3 regions of the Glaciecola sp. MF2-115 genome follow, and region 2 is predicted to be linked to each of the others. Evidence: predicted binding sites of a transcription regulator. Region 2 holds the regulator's gene; each other region holds the start of a gene.
The links. Region 2 encodes sigma-54, which starts transcription at its own class of promoters, with help from an activator protein. Its sites were predicted from a motif close to GTTGGCACGNNNNTNGNNT; they were not measured.

Region 1: a site for sigma-54 is predicted at 2,341-2,359, ahead of ACKLNX_RS17275 (PEP-CTERM sorting domain-containing protein). Genes of this name have one in related genera too.
Region 3: a site for sigma-54 is predicted at 2,585-2,603, ahead of fliE (flagellar hook-basal body complex protein FliE). Genes of this name have one in related genera too.

What each region holds. Positions count from the first base shown of each region.
Region 1 is NZ_JBLBVM010000056.1:470,859-475,777, forward strand. Features, by position in the region: gene ACKLNX_RS17260 (FecCD family ABC transporter permease) at 1-29, opposite strand, end outside; gene ACKLNX_RS17265 (low molecular weight protein-tyrosine-phosphatase) at 38-511, opposite strand; gene pepE (dipeptidase PepE) at 890-1,594, shown strand; gene ACKLNX_RS17275 (PEP-CTERM sorting domain-containing protein) at 1,695-2,303, opposite strand; gene ACKLNX_RS17280 (SRPBCC family protein) at 2,627-3,070, shown strand; gene ACKLNX_RS17285 (hypothetical protein) at 3,207-3,896, shown strand; gene ACKLNX_RS17290 (diguanylate cyclase domain-containing protein) at 3,901-4,919, shown strand, end outside.
Region 2 is NZ_JBLBVM010000053.1:40,902-45,820, forward strand. Features, by position in the region: gene mgtE (magnesium transporter) at 1-340, opposite strand, end outside; gene ACKLNX_RS11135 (HPr family phosphocarrier protein) at 369-641, opposite strand; gene rapZ (RNase adapter RapZ) at 638-1,531, opposite strand; gene ptsN (PTS IIA-like nitrogen regulatory protein PtsN) at 1,601-2,044, opposite strand; gene hpf (ribosome hibernation promoting factor) at 2,058-2,345, opposite strand; gene ACKLNX_RS11155 (RNA polymerase factor sigma-54) at 2,369-3,847, opposite strand; gene lptB (LPS export ABC transporter ATP-binding protein) at 3,905-4,630, opposite strand; gene lptA (lipopolysaccharide transport periplasmic protein LptA) at 4,627-4,919, opposite strand, start outside.
Region 3 is NZ_JBLBVM010000055.1:59,747-64,665, reverse strand. Features, by position in the region: gene fliG (flagellar motor switch protein FliG) at 1-485, opposite strand, end outside; gene fliF (flagellar basal-body MS-ring/collar protein FliF) at 498-2,192, opposite strand; gene fliE (flagellar hook-basal body complex protein FliE) at 2,204-2,530, opposite strand; gene ACKLNX_RS13455 (sigma-54-dependent transcriptional regulator) at 2,751-4,142, opposite strand; gene ACKLNX_RS13450 (sensor histidine kinase) at 4,139-4,919, opposite strand, start outside.

The sequences.
Region 1 (4,919 bases), on a different contig from region 2:
GCCCAATAAATAGCGTTTCGCTGACTCATTGATACACTTACTTTGTTAAGCTTTTTAAAAGACCATCTGAAGCATCTTCAATAAGATCTAAAACAAGCTCGAAACCACGCTTGCCGCCATAGTATGGATCAGGCACCTCATCAAACTCGGCGTTGGCATAATCTAAAAACAGTTGTATTTTTGCATGGTGCTCTTCAGGACATTTACGTTTTAAATCTCGGACATTAGCTGCATCCATACCAAGAATGTAATCGAATTCATGAAAATCTTGTTCTGTTACTTTGCGGCACTTTAAACGCGATAAATTGTAACCACGAGCTTTAGCAACATCTTGAGAACGCTTGTCTGGTGCCGCGCCGTCGTGATAACCGGCTGTGCCAGCTGAATCAATCTTGAAATTTAAGCCTAAATCCTTGGCTTTATGGGCAAAAACGCCTTCGGCTGTTGGCGAGCGACAAATGTTTCCTAAGCACACAAATAGTACGGAGGTTACTGGCTTATTTTCAGACACTTAGGATATTCCTATATTTCAACTAAACAAATTTAGGCGATTAAAACGAAAGTAGCATTCTCTGCGAAGTCAGTGAGGCTTGCCCACAAACTTTACTATATCGAATGATGCCAGAGTTCATGATTGTTATAAATAAAAACTTATTTTTAAAGCCTTAAATTTGGTAACAAAAAGTCTTACTAAACTTATTCGATAGCACCTTGTATTGTCTAACTTAGCTAACAGCCCCCAAAACTCTGTTCAAAACCTTTCAAACAATATGAAGGCACCCCATCTAAATAATACATGCTTGAAGTTGAAAACCGCGTCTTTATTGTTAAGCAAGCGTTCACTTGTTAACATCCCCATTCATAATTACCCAGCAGGAATCTATTCAATATGCACGAACTGACTAAAGTTCTAATGCTTAGCAGCTCCCGACAAAACGATGAACCATACTTAACGCATGCTAAAGAGATGATAAAAAACCACTTGAACGGAGTGTCGGAAGTTTTATTTATCCCTTATGCCGGTGTCACGGTTTCTTGGGATGCTTATACTGCAAAAGTACAGGAAGCACTCCCAGAGCTCTCTATTACTGGCATTCATGAGCATGCTGATGCGAAACTTGCGATTCAAAACGCACAAGCTGTGTTGGTTGGAGGTGGAAATACTTTCAACCTACTTAATGAAATATACAAACAAGACTTGCTGAAGCCAATTCAACAACGTGTTTATGAGGGTATGCCTTACATCGGGTGGAGCGCAGGTTCAAACTTATGCGGTTTGAGCATCAAAACTTCAAATGACATGCCTATTATTCAGCCACAAAGCTTTACAACTTTTGGTTTTATTAATGCGCAAATAAACCCGCATTACACTGACTATGTAGCCCCAAATCATAATGGTGAAACACGCGATCAACGTTTAGCTGAATTTTGTACTTTGTATCCTGACGTGCCTGTCATAGGTATTCGAGAAGGCGGTGCTTTATTCCGTGAAGGAAGCAAACTGACACTTATAGGCGAGCATGATGGCGTTGTATTTATTGGAACAGATAGAAAACTGATTTCAACGGGAAGTGATATCTCGGTTTATTTATAATTATTGGATTAGGATGCGTGTTTCTATATTCTACATACCAGACAAAAACAAAAAACCGTTTCAGCTGAAACGGTTTTTTTTGTTTTGCGTTAAGTATTTTTCATTTTTTGTAACGCTTAGTAAAAGCAATGCCTATTATGCCTAAGCCCATAAATGCAAGTATCGATGGTTCTGACACTTCAACATTTAAGTTATCGAAAGATGAAAACCCGCCGTTGTTTTGCAACTCTATTGACGAGACATATAAGTAGTTGAAATTGAACTCTCCTCTACCAATATAGCTATCGTTTGCAACCAAATTACCTAAACTGTCGAATGCACGAATATTCCAATTTGCATTATTTGTATCGTTGTCAAACCATCCCATATTAAAACTCTTAAAATGAAATAGATTTCCAGCAATATTTGTCACTCTAAAGACAACACTTGTATTCCAAGTTTCTAAAAAACGGCCTGCTGCTCCCCATCCAACTGCGGCTGTTGATGCACCATAGCCAGCATTTGCCTCTACTGTGCTGAAAACATTTGAGCAGTTAGTGCAGCTTGCGGCAATGTTATAGCCCCCTTCATTGTATGAGGGTAAAACTTGAGACCTGAAATCTAAAGGGATGTCGTTTAGCGTAATAATTGTAGCCATTGCAGAACCGCTATTACACAGTAGTAGAATCATTGCAGAGAACACAATGCTTTTTATTTTAGTTATTTTCATAGGTACTTCTCACGAATAATAAAACACAACTTAGTGTAAGCAATATATAAGCCAAACAGGTAACCCTATAATTATCATAACGTTATAAAAAAAAACAAAATACGAAATTAGTAAATGTAAATTTTTCTGACAGTCAAAATGATGGATTTAGCATTATCTAAAAGTCATTAGAAGACAGCTACATTGATTACTTAAGCACTTGCTTATTATATGCCGACTTTAATTAGGTATAGTTGAAATAGTCCAATTTATCTTACTTAGTCCGTTGATGTAATGTACAGTTGCTTTGTTAAATATCTATTACAAACCAGAAAGAGACTATTTTGAAATATCAAATTGAAGTTGAGGTAAACGCTACCAGAGACGAAATGATTGCTTTATTTGATAACTCTGAAAATTTAAAGGAATGGATGCCAAATCTAGTCAGTTTTGAGCACTTGAGTGGCGAGCCTAGGCATGTTGGTGCTCAATCAAAATTTGTTGTTAGCCATGGAAAGAGTAGTTGCGAGCTCATTGAAACTGTCACTGTTAGAGAATTACCAGTAAGATTCGAAGGAACTTACGAAACCAAAGGCATGTGGAATGAAGTTAAGAATGAGTTTATTGAAATAGATAATTCAAGCACTCGATGGATTGCTCACTCTGAATTTAAAAGCGATAAATTAATGATGAAACTGATGATGATTTTAATGCCCGGCGCCTTTAAAAAGGAATCATTAAAATTTATGAATAGTTTTAAAGAGTTTGCTGAATCTCAAAACAAATAAGTGTCAGCAATTCTTCGTCTGCTTAGAAGTACTAAAGAAAATACTAAAACTCAACTGAGTTTAAGTTTGCAAAACTCAGGATTAAATATAAAAATATGCGATGCAACGATAAATTAGCGATTAAAAAGGCCCGTTCATGAGCATAAAACAATCCCTTCCGAGAATGTCAGCAACTTTGTTGGTAGGTGCTTTGTTAATTATCCTATTCAATGTCTCCACAATGATGTCGAGCGCCTTGAGTGATAAGTCAGCTCCGAAAGCGGTAAAAGGTGAGCTTGATTTAAGCGAGGTAGATTTATCGTCGATAAACTCTATCCCTCTTGCAGGAAATTGGGAGTTTTATTGGCAGAACTTACTGACGCCAGCAGAAGTAGCGGAAGCTGGACTTGAACCTAGCTTTATTATAGCACCGAAAGTGTGGACTAGGTCTCCAGATAATGGCGAAGGAGTCGCTTCTCAAGGTTTCGCAACTTATCACCTAAATGTGCGCACCGACAAAAAATACGCTAACTTGTCTCTAAAAATTCCCACAATAGGTACCGCCTATCGTTTATATATTGATGACAAACTGATGTCTGAAGGTGGGCGAGTCGGTGAAACAGCCGAAACATCTGAACCGGGTTACAATTCCAATATCGTTCTATTCCAGCCAAATTCAGAGAGCTTTTCTGTTACTGTTCAAGTATCTAATTACGACTATTACGCTAGCGGAATGTGGCGCTACCTTCGAATAGGAGAACCTCAAAATATTCAGCAAGAGCAATATCAACTGATAATACGAGCCGCTTTTTTGTTGGCGATTTTTTTTAATTGTTGCTTTATTTAACCTCATCCAATTTACCTTACGTCCAGTCGATCCTTTACCTATTATTATCGCCATTACTTGTCTCATGCTGGGCCTCAGAGAAATTGGCACTAGCCAAGTTTTAGCTATTTCGCGGTTGGCTGATTGGTCCTTTTATACCAGTGCTCGGATTAGCTTTTTAACATTTTACGCCACCACACCTCTTTTGCTCGCTTATTTTCACATGACATTTCCGAAAGACTATAAAAAATCCGTAATGGCGCTTATTTATGTTGTCTGTATTGCGGCGTCCTTTTTGGTTCTATTGAGTCCACCAGCGGTGTTTAGTCAATCGCTACCCTATTTCCAAGGGTTTTCAATTATCATCATGCCATATGTTTTTTGGGGGCTCATTCAGGCCGTCCGTCACCATCGCAATGGAGCTCGCCTCTTAATGTTGGGCACTGTGTTTTTGTTTGCATTAGTGCTCAATGACATTCTCTTCCATTTAGATTTAATTGACACCACATTGATGGTCAGCTTTGGCTTAGTTGCCTTTGTGCTTTGTCAAAATTACCTAACATATATTCGATTCATCGAGGCAGGTGTACAAAATGAATTGTTGTCGGAAACTCTAGAGCAGAGAAACCTAGAGCTACAAAACTTTAGTCACTCATTGGAAGAAAAGGTCTCTCAGCGCACAGATGAGTTAGCTAAAGTGAATGAAAAACTCGAGCTCTTAGCACACCAAGACATGTTAACTGGTTTACCAAATCGCCGCGGAATGATGGAGTTTATTGAGGAATCAATTGTACAATTTGAACTAAACAATACCCCCTTTTGTTTGTTGATTATTGACTTTGATAAATTTAAACATCTGAATGATACGCTAGGTCACGAGTTTGGAGATCAAGTATTGTCCGAAGGCGCAACACTCATGCGACAGGTGTTACGTGAGCAAGACAAAGTGGCACGTTGGGGGGGAGAAGAGTTTTTAATTTTGCTGCCAGCCACGCCCATTGAAGGTGGGCAGCTTCTTGGTAAAAAAATTAACGATAAATTAAG
Region 2 (4,919 bases):
GCAGGACTGCGTCTGGTAAAGAGCTCAGCGTTTCAGCTAAGTCATCGGTATCCATGTCTTCAAGTGCATCTACAACACTTGAGGGCACCATTTTGGAAATGATACCGTTTCGAACATCTTCAGATAACTCTTCTAAGACGTCACCATGGAAGTCAGCATCGATAAGCTGCCAAAGTTCGTTACGTGTTTTGCTTGGGCTGGATTCTAAAAGTAAGGCAACATCACTGGAGGGTAAATCGTGTAACAGTTTTCGAACTTGCACAAAAGTACCGTCGTTAAGTGATTCACTTATCGAGGTTAACTGATTTTGTATATTGTTTAGTTCAACTGTTTCAGCCATGAGACCCTAATTTTATTGCTGTAAAAACTTACTCGTCTTCGTTGAATTTATTAACAATGAGGTTTTCAATTGCTTCTATAGCGCTCTCTGCATCATTTCCTTCGCAACGCAGTAATACTTGCTTGCCTTGACTGCTTTCAAGCATCATAAGCGCTAAAACACTATTTGCAAATGCTTCTTTTTCGCCTTGGTGGATAGTGATCTTTGATTCAAACTGATTGGCTAATTTTGCTAGCTGAGTTGCCGCGCGTGCGTGCAAGCCCAACTTATTAACAATGGTCAGTTGTTTTTCGATAATCATGCTTTTGACTCATTTTCCTTATCTGAATCAGCGCTCTCCTGTTTAATATGCTTCAATTCACGGTGTCGTATTTGTACGTCGCCATGGCTCGCTCTAAAACTACTAGTGAGCGATTCGGCAACAAATACTGAGCGATGCTGACCACCTGTGCAACCAATTGCAACAGTCACATAGCTGCGGTTGTTACGCTCAAGGTGAGGTAACCAAGTTGAAATCAAGTTTTGAATCTGCCAAATGAATTTTGTCACTAGTGGTTGAGAACCAAGAAACAATTGCACAGGGCCATCTAAGCCAGTGAGCGGCTTTAAGTCGGGTTCCCAGTGCGGGTTTGGTAGAAAGCGAGCATCGAAGACGTAGTCTGCGTCTTTTGGAATACCATATTTAAAGCCAAACGATTCAAAGACAATTACTAAGTTTGTACTTTTCTTGCCTAGAACGCGCTCGCGGATTAACTCAGATAATTCGTGAAGTGAAAGATTATCGGTGTTGATATGCAAATCAGCTTTTTCAGATACAGGAACGAGTATTTCTCTTTCTGCTTCAATCGATTCGGCGAGTGATTTGTTTAGTTTAAACAGCGGATGTAAGCGTCTTGTTTCGCTGTAACGTTTGATCAAGACATCGTCGCTTGCATCAAGATAAAGAATGGTGACGTCCCACACTTTAGGTAAGAAATCGACTATCTCACTGAGTTCGTGTGCCATTTTTGGCATGTTTCGCACATCAACACTGACAGCGACGTTTTCGCTTTCATCAGCTAATGTGTGGATAAGAGTCGGGAGGAGATTGACTGGAATATTATCAACGCAATAGTAGCCTAAATCTTCTAAAGCTCTGAGTGCAATTGACTTGCCTGAACCTGAGCGACCACTGATAATCAAAAGCTTCACGTATATAGGACCTTATAATCTGTTGACTGTTACTGAACGGTATTTCATTTAACCGCGCTGTCGGCTTTCTTAGGCTAAAGCGGATATGATTTCATCTCGGCTTTTTGCGCTTCTTATGGCTTTAACAATACTATTTTCACTGAGTTTTTGGGCAATGGACGATAGCGTTTGAAGATGTTCTTGCGTTTGTTCGCTAGGGACTAATAAAGCAAAAAAAATGTCCACGGGTTTGTCATCTATAGCATCAAACTCAATCCCTTCTTCACTCGTTACAACAATGGCGACAATATCACTTATACCCTCAATGCGACCATGTGGAATAGCTATACCATTACCGATACCAGTGCTTCCCATTTTTTCTCGAGCTAACATGCTAGACAAGACGTCGCCGATATCTAATTGTGGATTTTCTTTGACCGCAATTTCGCTAATGACTTCAAAAATTCTTTTTTTGCTTTGGCACTGAACCGCACATTCAGTGCGATCCAGTGAAATAATATCAGATATAATCATAATACGTTGACGACTAATGTCGCTTTGATTTTTCCTTATGTTTGATCACTTGGCGATCTAACTTGTCAATTAATCCGTCTATGGCGGCATACATATCATTATGTTCAGCATTAGCGTGCACCACATCACCTTTTAAGTGTAGTGTCGCCTCAGCTTTTTGCTTGATTTTTTCTACATTCAATACGACATGGACATTGCTTATATGGTCGAAATGTCGCTCTAACTTTTCGAATTTGGTGTCGACGTATGCTCTGAGTGAATCGGTAATATCAACGTGGTGACCAGTTAGATTTATTTGCATAATGTTACGTCCTCTTATGTAGTCTACAATAGACTTTTTCGTTGGTTCGACGGGGGAATCGAGAGAGACTCTCGATATTTCGCAATGGTTCGCCGTGCAACTTGAATACCTTGATCGGCCAACAACTGCGCAATCTTGCTATCACTAAGTGGTTTACTCGCTACTTCTGCAGCTACAAGCTTTTTGATTAATGCTCGAATGGCTGTCGATGAACACTCTCCGCCTGATTCGGTTGAAACATGACTAGAGAAGAAGTACTTAAGCTCAAAAATCCCTCTAGGTGTATGCATATATTTCTGAGTGGTCACTCGAGAAATAGTTGATTCGTGCATGTCCACCATTTCAGCAACATCATTCAAGACCATTGGACGCATCATTTCAGGCCCATGCTCAAAAAATCCCATTTGTTGCTGAACAATACAATGAGATACTTTTAGTAAAGTTTCATTGCGGCTTTCTAAGCTTTTAATAAACCATTTTGCTTCTTGTAGATGTGACTTTATATATTGAGAATCGTTCGAATTTTTTGTGCTTTTACTAAGCGCTTCGTATTCTTTATTGACAATTAAGGGCGGTAAAGAGTCGTCGTTTAACTCCACAGTCCAACGGCCATTTTTTTTCACAACCGTTACATCAGGAATGACGTATTCAGAATCTTTAACGGGGATCGCGCTGCCTGGGCGAGGGTTGAGAGTTTGCAACAAACGCATTGCTTCACGCAGTTGATCTTCTTTCAAACGCGTTTTACGCATTAATGTTCGATAATCTTTGCTGCTCAGAAGATCACAGTGCTCTGTAAGTAACAATCTTGCTTCAGCTAACCACGGTGTGTTCGAATCGAATTGCGCCAATTGCACCATTAAACATTCTTGCGGGCTGCGAGAACCAGCGCCAATTGGATCAAACATTTGAATACGCTTTAATACACATTCAACTTCGTCCAGTTCGATCTCTTCGTTTTGTAAACTATCTAATATTTCTTCGCAGCTAACAGTTAAGTAACCAGATTCATCAATAGAGTCGATAATAGCTATTGCGATCGAACGATCAATTTCTGAGAAGGGGGTTAATTCCATTTGCCAAATAAGATGGTCTTGAATGTTCTCAGTCGTTTCGCCCTGAAACACATAATCATCGTCAGCGGGACCATTAGATATGTTCGCTGGTGCAGAAGATGAGCTCATGTAGTCTTCCCATGAGCTATCTATGGGTAAGTCGTCGGGTATTTGATTGTTTTCGAGAGCATCGTGGCTATCAACATTATCTGAATTATCAGCGCTCAAATTATTCGTATCAAGATCACCTTGAGTATCTGAGTCATTATTAGAGTTTTCACCGTTGCGATCTGATTCATCTATTTCTAATAAAGGATTAGAATCAAGCGCTTCTTGAATTTCTTGTTGTAAATCAAGAGTAGATAGTTGTAGTAATTTAATCGCCTGCTGAAGTTGCGGCGTCATTGTTAGTTGTTGACTAAACTTTAACTGCAATGAAGGTTTCATCGATTTCCTTCAGTGCTTTTTAGAGGTAAATTTTCCCTATTACTAAACATGATACACCTATAGTACAAATTGGTCGCCGAGATATACGTCTCTTACTTTTTGGTTACTGAGTACCTCATCAGCAGTTCCTGATGCAATCAGTTCACCGTGACTCACAATATAAGCTTTTTCACACACATCTAAAGTTTCTCTTACATTATGGTCTGTAATCAATACACCTATGTTTCGTTCTTTTAATTGCTGAATTATCTTCTTTATATCATTAACAGAAATTGGGTCAACACCGGCGAAGGGTTCATCGAGCAAAATAAATTTTGGATTGGCTGCCAAAGCCCTCGCAATTTCAACACGGCGGCGCTCTCCACCGGATAAACTCATCCCTAAATTATTTCTAATATGGTTGACATTAAACTCATCCATTAAATCGTCAGCTTGTTGTTCACGTTGATCTTTTGTGAGCTCTTTGCGAGTTTGTAGAATAGCCATTAAGTTTTCATAAACTGTTAATTTACGAAAAATAGATGCCTCTTGAGGTAAATACCCGATGCCGTGACGAGCGCGCTCATGCATGGGCTGTATCGACATATCGAGTTGGTCGATACAAATCTCGCCTTTATCGAGTGGCACTAAACCCACGATCATATAAAACGTGGTTGTTTTACCGGCACCGTTAGGACCTAATAGACCAACGATCTGACCTCTAGAAACTTCTAAGCTTACGTCTCTTACAACTTGTCTTGATTTGTATGATTTAGCTAAGTTTTTGGCAACCAGTGCACTCACTTATCGGTTTCCTTTTTATTCTTTTCAAGCGCTTCTTTCGTTTTCTTCAAGGTAGCACCATCAAACACCGTCACAACTTGTTGTTGGCTGTCGGTATTCTTTTGTGCTTGCCATTGTTCTTTCTCAATATCATAAATGATTGAATCTGTTTTTATGCTGAAGGCATTTTGATAAAGCTCGGCGTTGCCTTTCAGTGATATGATCTTATTCGCTTTTTCATATCTAATGTGGTTTGCTCTAGCCACAACCATAGTGCCGTCGGATAGTTGTTGTGTGTAGCTTGCCGGAT
Region 3 (4,919 bases), on a different contig from region 2:
TGCGCCAAAATTTCGGCAGATTGTTCCGGCTCCAAGTAAGACATAACGATTGTTTGGATTTGAGGATGCTCATTTCGAATGATAGTAGCAACTTGCTTAGAATCCATCCATTTAAGTGACTCTAGGCCTTTCGCACCGCTACCCGTCATAATTTGGTCGAGTAGATGTGCTGCTTTGTCTTCGCCTAATGCCGAAATTAATGCACCGCGCACGAAGTCTTGGCTCTTGAAGCCAATCGTCGAGTAGTTTTGAATTTCATCAATGAAGTGTGTATGCACAGAAGTAATTTTATCCTGTGTCATATCATCCATGGCCGCCATAGCTGCACCTAAAACTTGTACTTGCTTAGGTTCCATGAATTTTAAAATTTGTGCAGCATCGTCTTCCGATAAGCTCAACAACAAGATTGATGCTTTTTCTACGCCGTCTAGTTTGTTGACGTCGTATGCCGGAGGGCTTTCTTTTACAACTTCGTCTTCAGCCATATTATTTACTCCTTATTCGTCTTGTAGTAACCAACCGCGAACAACTTGCGCTGATAACTCAGGCTCGTTGGCTACAAGAGCACGTACGGCTTTTAACACATCTTCGTCTTTACGCAGATTAGGTAGTTTTAAAGAACCGTCTGCGGCGAAACCAATTTGAGTTTCATCAAATTCATCATTCAGCATCGCAAGTGGATCTTCACCTAAGTCTAAATCGGACTCGTCGAACTCATCATCCACAATATTGTTCTCTGGGAAGATAAGCTTAGTGAGCATTGGGCGAACCACAAAGAAAATCAAAATGATAATGACCAATGCACCTAATACTAGCTTAAGTGTAGGCATAAATCGCTCATGTTCCCACAAAGGTTTATCAGCTGCTTCACCCAACTCTATTCTGTTGAATGGAATGCTAACCACTTCAAGGGAGTCACCTCGAGTTACGTCAAAACCGATACCGCCTTGCAACAAGCGACGAATATTTAGTAATTGCTCCTGACTCATAGGGACGCTAGTCACCGTGCCATCGGCTGCTGTAGAGGAAACATGGTCCACTGCAACGGAAACACTTAGGCGACGAATAACACCGGTTTGCTGCTTGGTATGACTTATCGTTGTATCTAATTCATAGTTACGTGTTTGTTCTTTACTATTGCTGCCTGGCAATGGTGAACCGTTGCCACCTCCCGTTGCATTTTCAGGAATATCGGAATCAAGTGGAGGCTGATTTGACAAAGCACCCGGAATACCAGCAATAACATTCCCTACATTATTCTGTTCAGATATCATCTCGCTTCTAACAGCAGGAAGGTCGGGATTAAAGCGACGTTGTGTTTGCTCAACTGCTGTGAAGTCCATGGTGACGTCGGTTTGCGCCGTGTAGTTGCCTAAGCCTAAAACTGGAATTAAGATAGAGTCAATCTTCTCCATGTATTCCAACTCACGCTTTTTCTCTAATTCATATTCTTTTCGAGCAGCTGATGCGCCTGCGTCTTGTGAGCCTGAGTTGAGTAGTCGACCATTATTGTCTGTGACGGTTACTCTGCTTGGCTCCATACCTTGAACAGCAGAAGCTACGATATCAACGATAGAGTCAACTTCTTCGCGTGAAACGACATTACCTCGACGCGCTGTCACAACCACTGTAGCGCTCGCTTTCTTCTCTCGACGTGCGAATACATTTTCTTTAGGTAAAGCGAGAAGCACACGCGCTTTACCTATTGCGTTCATATCTTCAATTGTGCGTGCAATTTGTTGCTCACGAGCATGTTTTAAGCGCTCCATTTCAACACGTTGGCTAACACCAAAGCCCATGTCAGTCATGATAATGTCGGTGCCCTGAGAGGCCTCATTATTAATTCCCTGACGAGCCATTCCAAATTTTGCATCATTAAACTGGGCTTCTTCTACGTAAACAGTATTGCCTTCCAGTTTGTAGTGTATTTCGCTCTGATCGAGATAGTCTAAGGTTTCAATAAGTTCTTGAGTCGGCATTTGAGCCAAAGGGCGATATGTCGGTTCTTTAGACCAAAGAAAAACGAAAATGGCGATGACGATACAAATAACCAAGGTAACCACCAAGGTAATTTGACGAACCATCTCAGTAGTGCCTAACTGGTCCATGAGACGTGGTTTACTCTCAACCATATCGTCATTGCCATCTAGGTTATCTGAAAGTGTTAATTCTGTACTTGCTGCTTCAGCCACGACTTATTTCCTTAAACCGGCATGTTCATAATAGTTTTGTAGGCTTCAAGTACTTTGTTGCGCACTTGGACAGTTGCTTCAAAAGCAATACTCGCCTTTTCTTTAGTAATCATTACATCTGCTAAGCTCAAATTCGGGTCACCCATATCGAAAGACACTTGCATTTCGCGTGATTCTCTTTGCATACCATTAACGTTGTTAACAGCTTGACTGAGCATGTCGGAAAATTGGCTAGCCGATGAATTACCTTGCACAGAAGGTACATCCATTTTGATTGGCTTGATGTCACCAACCATAGCCTGCATTTCTTGGTAGATAGAATTTGCTTTGATATCCATCACACAACCCCTAGTGTCATTAATTTGTATATATTGCGACGATTGCATTTGATTTTGCAATTACAGTGCCAATTTATTTAAACCAATAAATTCAACAAGTTAAGTAGGAAGGAGAAATGTAACTTTTGAGGTGACAAAAAAATGCCGCTAAAGGTTAGCGGCAAGTAGGGATTGACATCCTGTCAGGACTGCTTACAAATAAGCATATTGGGAAACCGGTTTAGTTAGGTACTTCAATTCCCGATTCACGCATGCGGGCAAGTTTGTACCGCAAGGTTCTTGGGCTTATTCCAAGTTTTTCAGCAACATCTTTTCGCTTGCCATTATAGGCTTGTAGGGCATCCAAAATAATCTGATGTTCTTGGAATCGAAGTTCCGATCCTAATAAATTGTTATCGACACTTTCTTCTGTTTCTCGAGTATCATTTGACATATCAGGGGATGAAGTTGCAAACATTGTCGACGTTGTTCTTTCCACATTATGCGCCGCTTCAATCATCAAGTCGTCGTTATCAATTTCACCGTTATCACTTAAAATCAAAGCGCGTTGAATAACGTTTTCAAGCTCTCTCACATTCCCAGGCCATGTGTGTTGCATTAGCTTGTGCTGAGCAGCCATCGTAATATTGGGAACAGAAATACCCTGTGCCGTCGCATGACGCTGAACCATGTGTTTAGCCAAAGGAATAATGTCGCCAATTCGCTGCGAGAGTGATTGCCAGGTAATTGGAAAAACATTCAATCTGTAATATAAATCTTCGCGGAATTTACCCTCATCAACAGCCAACTTTAGATCTCTGTTGCTAGTCGCGATGACTCTTACATTTAAAGAAATAGTTTTGCGGCCACCTAACCTTTCTACTTCACGCTCTTGTAAAACACGGAGCAATTTAGCTTGTAGCGCTAAATCCATTTCGGTGATTTCATCAAGCAACAAAGTGCCGCCTTGAGCTTGTTCAAACTTACCCGGGCATGCTTGAACAGCACCAGTAAAAGCACCTTTCTCATATCCGAAAAGTGTCGCTTCTAACATATTCTCTGGTATTGCTGCGCAATTGATCGCGACAAACGTAGATTGACTGCGTGAACTTTGATCGTGGATATAGCGCGACAATACTTCCTTACCCGAACCACTTGGTCCTAGGACCATAACCGTTGCTTCTGATTTAGCGACCTTTCTAGCAAGCTCCAGCATTCGAATACTTGAAGGATCAGCCACAATAGGCGTTTTAGACTCTACTTTTTGTGCAGGTGCGTAGCGCCCTACTAAGTTTAATAAAACTTCAGGAGCGAAAGGCTTAGATAAATAGTCCGTTGCCCCATCTCGCATGGCTTGTATGGCGTCATCAATATTGGCAAATGCTGTCATAAGCAATACGGGTAACTTAGGATATTTAGCTTTTATACTTTTCAAAAGCGAAAGCCCGCTCATTGCGCCCATTTGAATATCACTGACTACTAAATCGAATTGATTGTTGTCAGCGAGTTTCAGCATGGCATTTTCCGCACTATCGACTGGAGTGACTTGATAACCACCCAATAGTAGGGTGTCGACTAAAGCTTCTCTTAGCCCATGATCGTCTTCAACTATTAGTATTTTGGTTTTACTCATATTGCTACCCCTTGGTCTACATCTTTTGAGTATGTTTGAAAATTGTTTTTAGTTTCAGTGCTTGGCAGCAGCAAAGTGAAGCAAGCGCCTGCACCATCAGTGTTGTTCGTTGCTTTAACGAAACCTTGATGAGACTTGGCTACTGACTTAACTACCGCTAAGCCTAAACCGGTACCTTGAGTTTTTGTGGTAAAGAAAGGTTCAAACATGTTGTCTATTTGCTCTTCTGTTAAACCACAACCCCTATCTTTAATTTGTATGCTAATAAAGGACACACCATTGTGTTCAATCATATCGGTGGATAACTCTATGACGTCGCCTTCGTTTGAAACTTCGATAGCATTATGCAAAAGGTTACTGATAGCCCCCGTTAATGCCGTTTCATTTCCCATTAATTGATGCTGTGATGACATTATGCCGCGTTTTAATGTAATTGATTTTGTCTCAAGCAGAGCATCAACAGCTTCTGTACTGCTATTAAGAACTTGGGACACCGTAAGTGGCGCAACAATTTGTTGCTCACCGCTTTTTGCAAACAACAACATATCATTCACTTGGCTTTCCAAGTCTTTAAGTCGATTTTGAAGATTCGTAGTGAAGCGGTCTGCCGTTTCATTTTTTAAATTCAATGAGCGCAAGTTTGCCGCGTAGAGCATTGCTGAAGAAAGCGGTGTTCTTACTTGATGAGCTAGTGATGCAACCATTTTACCTAGCGAGGATAAACGCTGCAGATGACTTATTCTGCTTTGTAGCTCGCGCGTTTCTGTTAAGTCAGTG